Linked DNA regions of Armatimonas rosea. The protein of the gene in region 1 interacts with the protein of each later gene in a pairwise test. Links are inferred from orthologs where the notes say so. Each region holds a gene or a part of one and is shown in the gene's direction. Other genes may lie near its edges.

Evidence for each region.
Region 2: the proteins of HNQ39_RS01475 (region 1) and HNQ39_RS14255 interact in binary tests that used the Escherichia coli proteins (3 or more experiments, as listed by UniProt). The link is inferred for Armatimonas rosea from one-to-one orthologs.
Region 3: the proteins of HNQ39_RS01475 (region 1) and HNQ39_RS18475 interact in binary tests that used the Escherichia coli proteins (3 or more experiments, as listed by UniProt). The link is inferred for Armatimonas rosea from one-to-one orthologs.

What each region holds. Positions count from the first base shown.
Region 1 is NZ_JACHGW010000001.1:343,769-348,743, forward strand. Bases 1,216-4,199 are described here. They hold HNQ39_RS01475 (aminotransferase class I/II-fold pyridoxal phosphate-dependent enzyme), read left to right. Parts: upstream 1,216-2,122; coding sequence 2,123-3,277; downstream 3,278-4,199. Other genes in these bases: HNQ39_RS01465 (GNAT family N-acetyltransferase), read right to left, coding at 1,216-1,405; HNQ39_RS01470 (Lrp/AsnC family transcriptional regulator), read left to right, coding at 1,644-2,126; HNQ39_RS01480 (prenyltransferase/squalene oxidase repeat-containing protein), read right to left, coding at 3,272-4,199. Outside these bases: HNQ39_RS01460 (ATP-binding protein), read left to right, coding at 1-976; more of HNQ39_RS01465, read right to left, coding at 977-1,215; more of HNQ39_RS01480, read right to left, coding at 4,200-4,975. UniProt on the Escherichia coli protein: Shows aminotransferase activity with methionine and histidine as substrates, and to a lesser extent also with phenylalanine.
Region 2 is NZ_JACHGW010000002.1:1,360,454-1,365,301, forward strand. The notes cover bases 1,149-4,005. They hold HNQ39_RS14255 (cytochrome c oxidase subunit I), read left to right. Parts: upstream 1,149-1,682; coding sequence 1,683-3,329; downstream 3,330-4,005. Other genes in these bases: coxB (cytochrome c oxidase subunit II), read left to right, coding at 1,149-1,581; HNQ39_RS14260 (cytochrome c oxidase subunit 3), read left to right, coding at 3,326-4,005. In the rest of the region: HNQ39_RS14245 (SCO family protein), read left to right, coding at 1-501; more of coxB, read left to right, coding at 523-1,148; more of HNQ39_RS14260, read left to right, coding at 4,006-4,285; HNQ39_RS14265 (cytochrome C oxidase subunit IV family protein), read left to right, coding at 4,296-4,691; HNQ39_RS14270 (ThuA domain-containing protein), read left to right, coding at 4,749-4,848. UniProt on the Escherichia coli protein: Cytochrome bo(3) ubiquinol oxidase is the terminal enzyme in the aerobic respiratory chain of E.coli that predominates when cells are grown at high aeration.
Region 3 is NZ_JACHGW010000003.1:748,312-754,369, reverse strand. The notes cover bases 732-4,798. They hold HNQ39_RS18475 (DNA polymerase III subunit alpha), read left to right. Parts: upstream 732-1,043; coding sequence 1,044-4,598; downstream 4,599-4,798. Other genes in these bases: HNQ39_RS18470 (restriction endonuclease), read left to right, coding at 4,607-4,798; HNQ39_RS18480 (hypothetical protein), read left to right, coding at 732-984. Also shown: HNQ39_RS18485 (hypothetical protein), read right to left, coding at 1-128; more of HNQ39_RS18480, read left to right, coding at 205-731; more of HNQ39_RS18470, read left to right, coding at 4,799-5,515; HNQ39_RS18465 (hypothetical protein), read left to right, coding at 5,548-5,880; HNQ39_RS18460 (hypothetical protein), read left to right, coding at 5,916-6,058. UniProt on the Escherichia coli protein: DNA polymerase III is a complex, multichain enzyme responsible for most of the replicative synthesis in bacteria. This DNA polymerase also exhibits 3' to 5' exonuclease activity. The alpha chain is the DNA polymerase catalytic subunit.

The sequences.
Region 1 (4,975 bases):
AGCCCCGCTCCTGGAGAGCTGGGTGGAGAAGCACGAGGGGCCGCTAGCGGCGCAGCGCTTCCGGCACTGGTGGGGCCACCCCGCACAGACCACCCTGGTCTTTCGTGGCGGTGAGGGGAACGCTCCCCTGGGCTTTGTGCTCTGGCTCGCGCTGGAGAGAGTGCTGCCTGAGGACCGCGCCCTCGACCCGCTTGTTGACAGTGCCCTCGCCTTTGTGGAGAGCAGTGCGCCGCTACGCCCCGGCGAGACCGCGACCTACTTCCGGTTCTGGATGGCGGCCGATACCTACCACACGGTCTCGCCCGTGCAGAGCCTGGTGATGGTCAATACGGTCCGGCACTACCTGGTCACCCCGCGCCTGGCCTACAGCTTCTTCCCCATCCGCGACCCCGCACGCTGGGAGCCGGTCTTTGCCTACGCCGAGGCCAAGCGCTGCCCGCCCGCCGAATCCGCCGCCGATGGCTTCCCGCTCGGTGTCTTCACCCACGACTGGCGTGTCCAGCCGCCCGCCGAGTGGCTGCGTGTGCTCGGGGAGAAAGAAGTGGCGGGGAGCACCACCCAGACTCGCCCCACCCCGGCGGAGACCTACCTCGTGCTGAGCCGCCCCGCCTTCGAGGGCGCCCTACGAGACGCGCTCAAGCACCTGGACCGGCTAGAGACCCTGGCACAGAGCCCACTCCTGCGCTCACGAGTTGTCGCAGAGCGGACACGGGGAAGTGAGGCCTCTCCTCAAGAGCGGGCCTCCGTACTCCAGAGCCTGATCCGTGAGACCGCGACCGGGCTCCAAGGTCACCCCAAGCGCGAGCGCGCCTACCGGGCCCTGCTCCACACCTATGTCCGCCCCGCGCCCACCCAAGAGAAGGCCGCCGAGCTGCTCGACCTGCCCTTTAGCACCTACCGCCGCCACCTTGCGGAGGGAATCGCGCTCCTCACCGAGACCCTCTGGCTCCAGGAGCTCGGGGAGGCGCTGAAGTAGCTAGCGCGTGTAGATATCGGAGAACTTGCGGGTCATCCAGCGGCCCGTCAGCTCGACCTCGAAGCCGAACTTCTCGTAGAGCGTGTGGGCATCCTTGGTGACCAGCCCCCAGCGCCGACAGCCGAGCGGGAGCAAGTAGGCCTCGATCTCGCTCATCAGCTGCTTGCCCAGGCCCCGCCCCTGAAACGCGGGGAGAATAAAGACATCGCAGAGATAGGCAAAGGTCGCGTGGTCGGTGATGAGCCGGGCAAAGCCCACTTGCTCCCCCGTGCCGTCGGCGTAGACCCCAAAGCACACGGAGTTCTCGATCGCGCGCCGCTGTAGCTCCTCAGAGATCCCCTGCGCCCAGTACGACTCTTGGGTGAGGTAGGCGTAGATCACGGCGAAGTCGAGGCGCGCTCGGTCGGTGCTGATCGTGAAGGTCATCATAGTATTTTCTATAATACCGCTAGGAATACAGGGTTAGAGCGGCAAATTTCGTGTGATATACTGCCTACCAGTGAAGTGTTTTGGACTAGCTCTGGCATCGGCTACCCAGGCTGCGGCGGCTCCGGCTGCTGTGGCCGTGGCGTGATGCTGGGTTTTGTCTGAAGCACTTTAAAACGAGAGACTTCTTTTTAGACCGGCCCACGCAAGTGAGCCGGTCTTTTTTCGTTTAGAGGAACCTATGGACCTGGAAGTGTTGCGGATTCTGGAGAAGGACGCTCGCCTGAGCGCGGCGCAGCTGGCGGCGATGACGGGCAAGAGCGAGGCGGAGGTCGCGGCCACGGTGGCAGCGGCGGAGAAGGCGGGCGTGATTCGCTCGTACCGGACGCGGATCGACTGGGAGAAGGCGGGCGCGGGCCGGGTCTATGCCTTTATCGATGTTGCGGCGCAGCCTGAGCGCGGCACGGGCTACGACCGCATTGCGGAGCGAATCTACCGCTACCCCGAGGTGCACAGTGTCTACCTGGTCTCCGGCTCGCAAGATCTAAGAGTGGTGGTTGAGGGCAAGACGATGCAGGAAGTCGCGAATTTCGTGGCGGAGAAGCTGGCGACCATCGACGGTGTCCGGGGGACGGCGACCCACTTTCTGCTGAAGAAGTACAAGGACGACGGCGATATCTTTGGGGAGACGCCCACCGATGAGAGACTGGCGGTGACTCCATGAAATCCCTCTCGCATATTGTCGGAAGCACCCCGGCATCGGGGATTCGCCGCTTCTTTGACCTGGTGGCGGAGCTCGACGATGTGATCTCGCTGGGCGTGGGCGAGCCGGACTATGTCACTCCCTGGCGCATCCGCGAGGCGGCGATCTACTCGCTGGAGAAGGGCCGCACGACCTACACGAGCAACTACGGCCTGCTGGAGCTGCGCGAAGCTATCGTCGCCAAGCACATCGAGCGCTACGGCACGGGCTGGAACCCGCGCACCGAGGTGCTGGTGACGGTCGGGGTCTCGGAGGCGCTGGACACGGCCTTTCGCGCGATCCTCAACCCCGGCGACGAAGTCCTGATCCCTGAGCCGTGCTATGTTAGCTACGCCCCCTGTGTCGCGTTTGCCGGCGGCGTTCCCGTGCCCGTCCCCACCCGGGCCAGCGCGGACTTTGCCACCCACCCGGAGGCGATCGCGGAGCGGATCACGGAGAAGACCAAGGCGATCCTGCTCTCGTACCCGACCAACCCGACCGGTGCTGTGATGAGCCGGGAGGGGCTCCAGAAGGTGGTGGACATGGCGGTCGAGCACGATCTCTACATCCTCAGCGATGAGATCTACGACCGGCTTTGCTACGACACGGAGCATGTCTCGGTGCCCGCGCTTGCTGGCGCAAAAGACCGGACCATTCTCCTCAATGGCTTCTCCAAGGCCTACGCCATGACCGGCTGGCGGATCGGCTACGCCTGCGCGCCCGCGCCGATCATCGAGATGATGATGAAGATCCACCAGTACACCATGCTCTGCGCCCCGATCACCGCGCAGATCGCCGCGCTGGAGGCCCTCAAGAACGCGGAGCAAGACGCCGCCGAGATGGTCGCCGACTACGACCGCCGCCGTCGTCTTTTCGTCAGGGGCCTCAATGAGCTGGGGCTGGAGTGCCGCATGCCTGGCGGGGCGTTCTATGCCTTCCCGAGCATCGAAAAAACGGGCCTCTCGTCCGAGGAGTTCGCCGAGCGCCTGCTAAAAGAGGAGCGCGTCTTGGTGGTCCCTGGCGATGTCTTCGGCGAGGGCGGCATTGGCCACGTGCGCTGCTGCTACGCCACGGCGACCAACAAGCTCACCGAGGCGCTGGAGCGCATGGGGCGGTTCCTCAGCAAGTTATAGCTCGGTTCCCGCTGTCGCTCCAGCGCTGAAGAGAAGGGGATAGAGCCTCTCAAAGTACCAGAGATTGGCAAAGTAGAACCCGATAGGAGCGGGAGTGTGGTGGTGGCCTTCCTGCAGGTGCTTTCGTACCCACTCCCGACCTTGCGCAAGTGCCGTGTCGAGCGCGCTCGATTCCCCCGTGGCCCGTCGTGCTTGCGCGAGGGCTTGCAGGGCAAGTCCCGTTTCTTCGAGGGAGGGTCCGACTCCCTGGTCGCCTCCCCACCCTCCATTGGGGCTCTGTGCCTTGAGGAGCCAGGTGAGCCCTCTCTCTCTGCAGCCCTGTGCGGGCGTCGAGCTCTCCGGGAGGGAGTACAGGGCGAGGAGCACCCGCGCGGTGCCGTAGGTGGGGTTCTCATCGTGCGGGGCGGCGTGGTTGCCAAACCAGAGCGGGACCCAGGAGCCATCGGGGCGCTGCTGGCGGGCAAGATAGACCAGTGCCTTCTTGGTGGCCTGGTCGATACGCTGCGGGAGTGGCGTCGGAACCTGCTCTCGCCAGGTGCTCCAGGCGAGGAGGGCGTGGGCCGTGAGATCGGCGCCGCTTCTGTCAAAGGGCAGAGCGCCCCAGCCACGGCAGAAGGTCGGCATCCCGCCGTCGCGGTTCTGGAGCTCAAGAAGCCACGTGACCCCGAGCTGCGCGGCAGCGGCCACACCAGGAGCCTCCGGGCCAAGCCGGTGCAGGGCGATCAGCGCCCCCGCGGTATCGTCGGCATCGGGCACCCCGCCGGGCAGGTCGGTCCAGGCCCAGCCACCGGGCGCGGCGTGGGTGTAGGGATGCTCCACTCTGTACTGCTGGTTGAGCAGCCAGGTGCGGAGCGTGTCTTTCTCGTCGGTTGTGAGGGGGAGGGGGCCGCTTGCCGAGAGCGCATTGATGGCCAGAGTCGTCACCCAGGTCGCAAGGTTTGTGTCGATGGGCCAGCTCCCATCCGGGCGGGCGGAGCGCACGAGGAAATCAAGCCCGGCGGCAACCACCGGGGAGTCGCGCTTGCCCGAGGCAATGAGGCTCATCGTCACGAAGCTGGTGAGGGGGGCCGCTTCGAGAAAACCCCCGCCCTCGGGCTGGATGGCTTGCAGGAGGGCAAGGGTCTTGGGGCGGGCCCGCTCGCGCAGGGCACGTAGGATGGGGTTGCCAGTCGGGTGGAGGTGGTGGCCGACCTGCCCGATTGCGATCAGCGCCGGGAGGGCGTAGCTGACAACCGGGAGCTGGAGCCACTGGAACCAGGTGTGTGGCAGTGCGGCCAGCTCGAAGGGCAGGCGAGGGATCACGCGCCAGGCCGCTTCGCCGTCGCCAAGCCGGCCTGCCAGAGCGCACATGGTCAAGATCGGCACCGAAAACGTCCGGTCTTTGCCGTAGCGCGCCGCAATCGTGGCCGCGAGGTGCTCGGGGGTGAGGGCGCCCGCCGCGTTTTTCAGCCAGGCTTCTGCGGCGGTGATTACGGGGCTTGCCTCGGGCTGGAAGAACGAGAGTGCGGCCCAGCAGAGGGTGGTCGTGCTGATATTGCTGGGGCTGCGGGTCGTGTCGCCCCAGCCGCCATCGGGGTTTTGTGTCTCGGTCAGCCAGCGCGCGCCGCTGTCGACCAAGGGCGCGAGCTTTTCCCGCTCTGCGCTCGGGAGCGTGGGGTGGTGCTTGAGATAGAGCGCCAGCGTGAAGCTCGATGTTGC
Region 2 (4,848 bases), on another replicon or contig:
GCGGCGGCCAAGAAGCAAGAGTACTTGAGTAAGCTAGGGCTAGCCGGGGCCGAGAAGTCGTTTCACTTTCTGACCGGTGACGAGAAAGACATCCGGGCGGTTGCCGATGCGCTAGGCTACAAGTATGTCTACGATGCGCGCACTGACCAGTATGCCCATGCTAGTGCGACCTTTGTTGCGACTCCCAAGGGCAAGATCTCGCGCTATCACTTTGGCGTGAGCTACTCACCGAAGGACGTGCGACTCTCGCTGACAGAAGCGGGTCAGGGACGGATTGGGAGTCTGGCGGAGAAGGTTTTGCTGTTTTGCTACCACTACGATCCGCAGCGCAATACCTACGGGCTCGCTGCGTTTCGCTTGACCCAGGTACTGGGCGTGGTGACAATTCTGGCACTTGGCTCGTTTATGATCATTAACTTCCGGCGCGAGGCCCGGGAACAACAGTTAACCCGAACTTCGGGAGGAGACGTCGTGAACAAGACGTCTGACAGAGAGGCTTGATTACCAATGGGTGAAATGCCTATGCGGGCTCCGGCAGCATCGGAGTTCGCAAATAATGTGGATGCGCTCTATTTTGCGCTTGTCGCGCTGACCGTCGTCTCGACAGTCCTCGTGCTGGCGTTGCTGATCTTCTTAGTAGCGCGGTACCAACGTGGAAACAATGTAGACCGCTCCAATCCTGTGGACCACCACACGGGCCTTGAGATGGCTTGGACCCTCCCTGCGCTCGTTCTGGGACTGGGGATCTTTGTCTGGTCCGCGAAGCTCTTTGGTGAGGTCTACCAGCCGCCAAAGAATGCCAAGGAGATCTTCATCATTGGCAAGCAGTGGATGTGGCACATGCAGCACGCCAATGGGATTCGGGAGAACAACGAGCTCCATATCCCGGTGGACGAGCCGGTCAAGTTCACCATGATCTCCCAGGATGTCATTCACGCCTTCTATGTCCCAGAGTTTCGCATGCAGCGCCAGGTGCAGCCCGGGGAGTACACCCAGATGTGGGTCAAGCCGACCCGTGTGGGCAAGTACCATATCTACTGCAACATGTACTGTGGCACGCAGCACTCCGAGATGGGGGGCTGGGTCTATGTCATGAGCCGCCCTGACTACGATAAGTGGGTTGCCAGTGGGGGAGTACGTGCGGTGAGCCCAGGGGGGATCGAGGCCAAGCGTGGGGCACTCTCCCTTGCACAGCAGGGCAAGGCTCTCTACGAGAAGTACCAGTGTGTTGGCTGTCATGGTGGCTCTAACTCAGACGCGACCCGCCGTGGTCCCTCCCTTGCGGGGATCTTTGGCAAGAGCCGCCAGCTTGTGGGAGGGAAGGTGGTTACCGCCGACGATGCCTACCTGCGAAATGCCATTCTCTACCCGAATGAGTTTGCGCTGGCAGGCTGGCCCCAGGGGATGCCTCCTTACAAGGGGGTTCTATCTGAAGCGGATGTCCTCGCGGTCAATGCCTATATTAAGACAATTGGAACGAAGGACGAGCCCGATGCGGGCCATCCGGCGCAGGAATCGATTCCTGCGGACACGGATAACCAGCAGTTCCGTTACATGTACGGAGGAGAACAGTACAAATGAGCGTGAGTACTTTGGATAGTCACGATGTCCCTGTGGCATCACACGGTCATGCCCGCGCCGCTCACGGAGAGAGTCCCTACGGAGTTGATAACGAAAACTACATCAACACCGACCACTCGATCAAGTCCTGGTTGCTGACAGTTGACCACAAGCGCATCGCGCTCTTGTATCTCTTCTCCGTCTCCGCCTTCTTCCTTCTGGGAGGGCTTGCAGCGGGCCTAGTGCGCTTTGAGCTCACCGCGCCCAAGGGACAGATCCTCTCCAGTGAGGCCTACAACCGAGTGTTCTCGGCCCACGGCATCATCATGGTGTTCCTGTTCCTGATCCCGGCGATCCCGGCGATCTTGGGGAACTTTGCGCTCCCGCTGATGATTGGTGCCCGTGACCTTGCCTTTCCGCGGCTAAACCTTATCTCCTGGTATGTCTACATGACCGGAGGGACGTTTATCCTGATCTCCCTTTTCTCTGGAGGAGTCGATACCGGGTGGACCTTCTACACGCCTTACTCTAGTATCTACGCGAATGGAAATGTCGCGCTGTGTCTGCTAGGCGTCTTCTTTGGAGGGTTCTCGTCGATCTTCACCGGGCTGAACTTTATCGTCACGGTCCACAAGATGCGCGCCGCGGGCATGACCTGGTTCCGTCTGCCGCTGTTTGTCTGGGCGATGTATGCAACGTCGGTGATCATCATGCTGGGGACGCCGGTTGTGGCGGTGACCCTTCTGATGGTTCTGGTGGAGCGCACCCTCGGGTTTGGCCTCTTCTCCCCGGAGCTGGGCGGCGACCCGGTGCTCTTCCAGCACATGTTCTGGTTCTACTCGCACCCCGCGGTCTACATCATGATGCTTCCCGCGCTGGGAATCACCAATGAGATCATCGCGGCCAACTGTAAGAAGCGCATCTTTGGCTACGAGTTTGTGGCGATGTCTTCCCTTGCGATTGCCGCCTTTGGCTTCGTGGTCTGGGGCCACCACATGTTCGCGACCGCTCAGTCGATGTACTCGAGCATGGTGTTCTCGATTATCTCGTTCCTCGTGGCGGTGCCCTCGGCGATCAAGGTCTTTAACTGGATCGCGACCATCTTCAAGGGGAGTGTCGAGCTCTCCAGCCACATGCTCTTTGCGCTGGGCTTTATCGGTCTCTTCGTGGTGGGTGGACTCACGGGCCTGTTCCTGTCGTCCCTTGCCACGGACGTCCACCTCACGGCAACGTACTTTGTGGTGGCACACTTCCACTATGTCATGGTGGGAGGAGCCCTGATGGGCTTCATGGGAGGGCTACACTACTGGTGGCCCAAGATCACGGGGCGCCTCTACCCCGAGTTCCCCGCAAAGCTCTCGGCGATTATCACCTTTGTTGGCTTCAACATGACCTTCTTCCCGCAGTTTATTGTGGGCTACCTGGGCATGCCCCGCCGCTATCACTTCTACGCTCCTGAGTATCAGATCTGGCACATTGCCTCGACAGCAGGCTCTACGGTGCTTGGTGTTGGGTTTGCCCTCCCTGTCTGCTACTTGCTGTGGTCGTGGTTCAAGGGCCCCAAGGCACTCGCGAACCCCTGGGGAGCTGTCGGGTTGGAGTGGACTATTCCCTCACCGCCTGTGACCCACAACTTCCTGGTAGCGCCCGTCGTCACCTGGGAGGCGTATGAGTACACGGGTGAGCATCCTGCACACGACGTTCTGGATCATGCTCATGACCACGATCACGAGACGGTCGCACCCGTTCGAGAGGAAACCCACGTATGAGTCTCCACGCTCTAGAGCCCGGCGCGGGTGCTGAGCACGCCCACGGTGCTGGTCAGCGCGTCTCGATGCAGTACGAGAACATCGACCAGCAAAACGAGAGCTACCTGGTTGGGATGTGGTCATTCCTGGTCACGGAGATCATGTTCTTTGGGGGGCTGTTCCTTGCCTACGCGCTCTACCGGGTGATGTACTTCAACACCTACCTGGAGGCGCATCAGTTCCTGCTCCAGTACGGCTGGTTCGGGATGCACAATGGCTTCCCTTGGCTGGGGACGATCAACACCACGGTCCTGCTGACCAGCTCACTCTTTATGGTGCTCGCGGTCTACAATGCTCAGATCGGGCAGCGGATCAAGACTATCCTTTGGCTGTTGACGGTGGTAGGTTGTGCATTTGGCTTTATGGTGGTCAAGTACTTCGAGTACACCAATAAGCTCCATGAAGGCCTCTATCCGGACCGGAACTTCAACTACGCACGCGCTCTCTACATCCTCAAGACCGAACATGCTGCCGGGCACGAGGGCCATGAGAATCCTCGGGCAAACGAGGCCTGGACAGCGATGAAGGCGGCGGAGAAGGCGGGGGCAAAGCTAACCGAAGAGGGGCTCGAGATCCCAGCGACTCAGACGGCGCAGGTCGCGGGGGGGATCAACCAGAGCCTCACCGAGGTTCCAAAGGACACAATCGCCTTCTCGGTCCCGGATGCTTCCTACAGTAAGTACCTCTCTGAGGCGAACCATGCTCGCCTGTTCATGAGTATCTACTTCTCCATGACCGGGCTACACGGAATCCACGTCTCCCTGGGAATCTTAATGATGGGCCTCTTGATTCTCTTCTATGGAATCAAGCATCCCTGTGTCGATGACTACATGCCGCTGGAAATGATTGGCTTGTACTGGCACTTTGTTGACATCGTGTGGATCTTCCTGTTCCCGCTGATGTACCTGATCTCGTAAAGGAAAGACGATGGCAGATATAACACACGGACACGATAGCCACGGTCATGGGCGGGTACACCCGGCGGTCGAGGTTATCGATCACCCAAAGCCGCTTCTCTACTGGCAGACCTATGCAGGACTCTTTGTGCTGCTCATTGTGACGGTCTTGCTCTACTACATCGACCTGAGCGCGGCGATGAAGTGGGTAGGGTGGAACTTTGTCGTGGCCATGATTGTGGCGAGCATCAAGGCCTACCTGGTCGTGCGCAACTTCATGAACGTCAAGGGAAGCACCAAGCTGACCTTCCTTTGGGCAGTGCTTGGCTTTGTCTGGCTGATGCTCATGGCGGGAATCTTTATCGACTACCGGAGCCGTCCCGTACAAGGTGGCTGGGAGCCCCAGTTCGCCGGTCGAATGCGCTAACTTGGTTTTGGAGCCCGGCACGAAGGTGCCGGGCTTTTTGTTTTGGAGAGAACGACAATGATTGTAACGGTTTGGGGGGAGAACCTCCACGAGCAACAGCATGAGGCGGTGCAAAAGGTCTATCCTAACGGTATGCACAACGCCATCGCCGAGGGGC
Region 3 (6,058 bases), on another replicon or contig:
ATCAGCTTCTCCCGCACCCACTCCGCTTCCGAGAGCTCCCAAGCCCGGAGCTGATCAGGAGACGGCGGGAGAGGCTCTGCAGGCACAGAAGGAGCGGGCTTAAAGAGAGTGCTCAGCCAGCGTTTCATGTCCAGATTTTACCCAATCCGTGCACCCGCTTATTTGGCCCCATGCCTCTCTTAGGTACACTTCATTATCATTCACATGACAGAGCCTGATCCCTCACAGCCCCCCATCCCTCCCTGGAAAGCATATCCAGATACGTCACCCTACGACATTCACTGGCGCATGGGACCAGGCGAGTCCTACATCGGGATGTTTTGGGGCTGGCTTGGTCCCCAGTCGGACGAAGCCCGCTGGAACTACTTCCGCCAGCAGCTCCCCATCCCCCCCGAGTGGCTCCCGGTTGTCGCCGATGCGCTTACCGGAAGCGAGGACAACGAGGAGGTCTTCTGTCTCCAGCTCCCCGACTGCGACCGCGTCCTCGACGATCCCGCCAGCTTTCCAGGAGTCCGCCAGCTCACTACCTCGGGCCTCTGTGACTTTGCCGACTTCGCCACCTGGCTCCGCGCCAACACGCTCTACCACGACCAGATTAGCTCCTTTGAGCCCACCCTCTACGATTCGGTGCTGGAGGTTCTCCGTGCTTGGGAGGGGCCGATCACACACGTCTCCTTTACCTACAACCAGGAGGTCTCCCTCTCCGTGGAGTGCCACGCAGAGCCGAGTGCTCTCCCGCGCTTTACTCCCCTCACCGTGACCCTGCCCGGACATCCCTTTCGCGATGCCTTCTTAAGCTTCATGGGCGACACCGAAGTTCTTTTTACGCACTACATCGAGCTAGCTCGCCGCCTGCACCAGGAGAAAATCCTAGAGTCCGTCTTCGGAAATCCCGTCAAGGTCGTCTTCTACTCCCACGACAGCACCACACCGAACGATACTCTAACGGGCTTCGCAAATCCTCAATCGCCTCCGTCTCCCTAGGCCGATTTATCGGTCTTACCGCCCAGGGAAATCGCCGATTCGCCCGGTATAATGGCCGCATGTCCACCCCGTTTGTCCACCTCCACAACCACTCCGAGTTTTCCCTGCTAGATGGCGCTTCCAAGATCAAAGATATGGTCAAGTACGCCGTGGAGATGGAGATGCCCGCGCTCGCTCTCACCGACCATGGCGTGATGTACGGCGCGTTTGAGTTCTACACGGCGGCGCGTGCAGCGGGAATCAAGCCGCTGGTGGGCAGTGAGCTCTATGTCGCGACCCGGGGGCGCAAGGACCGCGATCCTAAGAAAGACGGCAACCACCACCTGGTGGCACTGGCCAAGAACGAGACTGGCTACAAGAACCTGATGAAGCTCGTGACGCTGGCATCGCTGGAGGGGTTTTACTACAAGCCGCGCGTGGACAAAGAGCTGCTTGCTGAGTACAGCGAGGGGCTGATTATCTGCTCGGCGTGTATGGGCGGCGAGCTGGCGCAGGCGGTGATGAAGCAGGGCTACGAAGAGGCCAAGAGCGTCGCGGCGTGGTACCGGGAGGTCTTCAAGGATGACTTTTACTTAGAGGTTCAGGGGCACCATGCGACCGGGCAGTGGGATGTCAATGAGCAGGTCAAGCGCATTAGCCGCGAGATGGGCATCAAGATGGTGGCGACCAACGACAGCCACTACCTGCGCGCCGAGGACGCCGACCCGCACGATGTGCTGATCTGCATCCAGACCGGCACCACGGTGAATGACCCCAAGCGCATGCGCTACGAGCCGCGCGAGTTTTACTTAAAGACCTACGCCGAGATGATGGGCGAGTTCGAGCACTTCGCCCCGGATGCGATTGAGAACACGCTAGAGATCGCGGAGAAGGTCAACCTGGAGATCGAGGTTGGGCGCGCCCCGATGCCGGTCGTGGGCGTGGATCCTGGCAGCGATGCCCAGACCACGATGACCCGCATGTGCTGGGAGGGGCTGGAGCGCCGCCTGCCCAAGCACGAGCTGGAGCACAAGGAGCGCCTGAGCTACGAGCTGGACATTATCGAGAAGACCGGCTTTGCCCAGTACTTCCTGATTGTCCGGGATATCGCCCAGCACGCCCGCACGAGCGGCATCTTCTTTGGGGTCCGTGGCTCGGCGGCGGGCTCGCTGGCGTCGTACTGTTTAGGGATTACCGACCTCGACCCCGTGGAGTACAACCTGACCTTCGAGCGCTTCCTCAACCCCGAGCGCGTGACCATGCCCGATATCGACATGGACTTCGAGGACACGCGCCGCGCCGAGGTGATCGAGCATGTCACCAAGCAGTACGGCAAGGACAACGTCAGCTACATCACCACCTTTGGAACGCTGGGCGCCAAGGCCGCTCTGCGCGATGCAGGGCGCGCGCTGGCGATGCCCCTGCCCGATGTGGACCGGATCGCGCGCATGATCCCCGCCCTGCCACTGGGAATCTCCATCAAGCGGGCCATGTACGGCTGGGAGGAGAAGGACTACCCCGGCAACCCCGAGATGGTCGCGGCCTACGAGAACGAGGAGCTGGCACGCAAGCTGATCGACACCGCCCAGCGGATCGAGGGCATCACCCGCAACGAGTCGGTCCACGCCGCAGGAGTCATGATCGCCGACAGGCCGCTGGTGGAGTACACGCCGCTACGCAAGCTCAACGACGGCTCCCTAGCGACCCAGTACCCGCACAGCTCGCTGGAGGCGATCGGGCTACTGAAGATGGACTTCCTCGGGCTCATCAACCTCTCGATTCTGGGGCGCGCGGTCAAGCTGATCAAAGAGACCCGCGGCGAGACGGTCGATGTCTGGGATATCCCCCTAAACTACGACGATCCCCGGGCACAGAAGGCCTACGACATGCTGGGGCGCGGCGAGACGACCGGGGTCTTTCAGCTGGAGTCGGCGGGGATGCGCAAGTACGTGGTCGAGCTCAAGCCCAACTCGGTCAAGGAGCTCGCCGCGATGGTGGCGCTCTACCGCCCCGGCCCGCTGGCCCACATCCCGCGCTTTATCCAGTCCAAGTTCGACCCCACCAAGATCGAGTATGAGCACCCGCTCCTAGAGCCGATCCTCAAAGAGACCTACGGGGTGATTGTCTACCAGGACCAGGTTCTGAAGATTGTCCAAGCCGTGGGCGGGCTGACCCTGGGCCAAGCCGACCTGCTACGCCGCGCCATGGGGAAAAAGCAAAAGGCCTACATGGACAAGCAGAAGGGCATCTTCATGGAGGGGGCCAAGGAGCGCGGGGTGAGCGCCAAGTCCGCGGAGAAGATCTTCGCCGATATCGAGCCCTTCGCCGGCTACGCCTTCAACGGTGCCCACGCCGCCTGCTACGCGATGGTGGCCTACCAGACCGCCTACATGAAGGCCAACTACACCGCCGAGTACCTCGCGGCGCTGATGGCGGCCTATGTCGAAAAGACCGACAAAGTCGTCAATACGCTGGAGGAGTGCGACCGCCTCGGGATCGAGATTCTCCCCCCCGATGTCAATGAGTCCGAGGCCGACTTCACCGTCAGCGAGCCCACCGACACGAAGAAGTACGAGGGCGCGATCCGCTTTGGGCTGCTGGCGATCAAGAATGTGGGCAAGGCCCCTATCGAGACCATCCTGGCGGCCCGTGCCAAGGGCGGCAAGTTCCACAGCCTCCCCGACTTCTGCACGCGGGTCTTTGCCGAGGGCCTGACCTCCAAGTCCGTGATCGAGATGCTGATCAAGGCGGGGACCTTCAAGAGTATCCACCCCAACCGGCGCGCCTTGATGGAGACCCTCGACGATGCCGTGGCCGCGGCGGCTCGTGGTGCAAAAGACGCCAAGGCCGGCCTGATCTCGCTCTGGGGCGATGATGCTGGGGAGGATGCGGCGGCGGTGGAGTCGGTGCAGCCCTTGCCCAATGTCCCGGACCACCCGCGCGGGGTCTGGCTGGGCTGGGAGAAGGAGCTGCTGGGCCTCTACCTTACCGAGCACCCCGTCAAGCCCTTCGAGCCCGAGCTGCGCCGCAAGTGGCGTGCCTGGCGCGCCGACCAGATCAGCGAGAGCACGCCCAACCAGCAGGTGACGGTCGGGGGGATGATCACGGAGGTGCGCACCAAGTACACCAAGACCGGTAGCGCGATGCTCTTTGTGACCCTGGAAGACACCAGCGGCTCCCTCAGCGTGACGCTCTTCCCCAAGTGCGCCGCCGAGTGGGGCAAGTACTGCATCGTCAACTCTGTGGTCGCCATTATCGGTCGCGCCCAGCACCGGGAGCGCATCCTGAAGTCTGAGGCGGCGGAAGAAGGTGGAGAGCCCGCCGCCGCGGATAAAAATGTCCAGGTCGAGCTGATCGCCGATAAGGTGGAGCGCATTGTCGAGAACGCCATGGCCGCCGACGCCCGCCCGCGCACGGTGCACGTCCGTATCGACGGCAGCAACCGCACCCTGCTCGGGATGGTGAAAGAGATGTTCGGCAGCAAAGAAGGCGGCTCCCCTCTCGTTGTCCACGCCGAGACAGGCAGCGGCGAGTACCTCATCAAGACCCCCATCCTCGTGGACCCCGACGAAGGCCTGATCGAGCAAGTCCGGCGCATGCTAGGAGGCGGCCACCAGAAAGCCTGGGTGGAGTAAAATACGCTATGCCTGTCCCAGATTACCAGACGTTCATGCTGCCACTCCTGAAATGCGTCGCTACTGCTCCAAAGCCTTTGAAAGTAGTTTGCGACGAGCTGGCCCAAGAATTTAAGCTCACCCCCTCCGATAAAGCAGAGACAATCCCAAGCGGCATAGCAACCTACGTCAGCAGAATAGGGTGGGCAAAGTCCTACTTAAAACAAGCGGGATTGATTGAATCACCAAGTAAAGGTATGGTGAAAATTACTGCCCAGGGTCAGAAAGTTCTAACGGATCCACCTGCCAAGATCGATGGGAAGTTTTTAGATCAATTCCCCGAGTTTGTCGCCTTCAAGAATAAAACTAAAGCCAAAACACCAGCAGCAACCGCTGCCCCGACACTCCCACTAGAAACTCCTGAAGAGACCCTCCAGCGCATTTGGGTGGAGGTAAATGAGAAGCTCGCCTCGGATATTCTCGATAAAGTGAAGCAGATGCCTCCTGCCTTTTTTGAGCGCCTTGTCGTGGATTTGATGCTGGCTATGGGTTACGGTGGCTCCCGTGAGGATGCAGGAAAAACGGTAGGAAAAAGCGGCGATGGTGGGATAGACGGAATCATCAACGAAGATCGTCTAGGGCTTGATATTATCTACCTACAGGCAAAACGCTGGAAGGAGAATGTCGGAAGTCCAGCGGTTCAAGGATTCATTGGAAGCCTGGTCAACAACGGAGCAAATAAAGGCGTCCTTCTCACGACTTCGGCATTCACCGAGGATGCACAAAAAGCGGCGAAGAAGAATCCTCAGTACAAAGTCATCTTGATTGATGGTAAGCGCCTCGCATCGCTGATGATCGAGTACAACCTTGGCGTGGGCATTCAAGAGACCTACATCGTTAAACGGATCGACCAAGACTACTTCGAGCAACCCGAGTAAGCACAGCGATCAAGTAGAGGAAGTATTCCAACATGGTCAATATTGTCGAGCGCTACGGTAACGAGATTAAACAGCTCTCCCCTGAGGAGCGGCTGGAGCTTGCAACACTGATCCTAAACAGTCTCAAAGAGGAGGTAACGGCACCTCTTCCCCGTCCGGCAAAGCGCCCCATCGGCTTGGCAGAGGGCCTTTTTGTTGTTCCCGCAGACTTCAACGATCCCCTCATCGAAGAGCTTCTAGATGCGTTAGAAGACACAATAGCTCTAGATGCGGCATACTTTGCCATTGATGAGGGTAGGGTGCATCCTTTTGATCCAGAGAGCGCACGTAAAAAAGCCAAAGCACTTCTCCAAGCGGAATTGTAAACGAAGCGTGGAGCAGAAAGACGAAGAATAACCCCATGACACCACTCGAAGCTGAGCTTTTAGACTTCCTCCTCCCCGCACCCGGCGCGGCGTGGACTCCGACGCAGACACAGGCATTTCTGGACCAAAAGGGCACCCGCTCAGCGGTCTATCTTGCGGTGGGACTGCTGATCCGCAA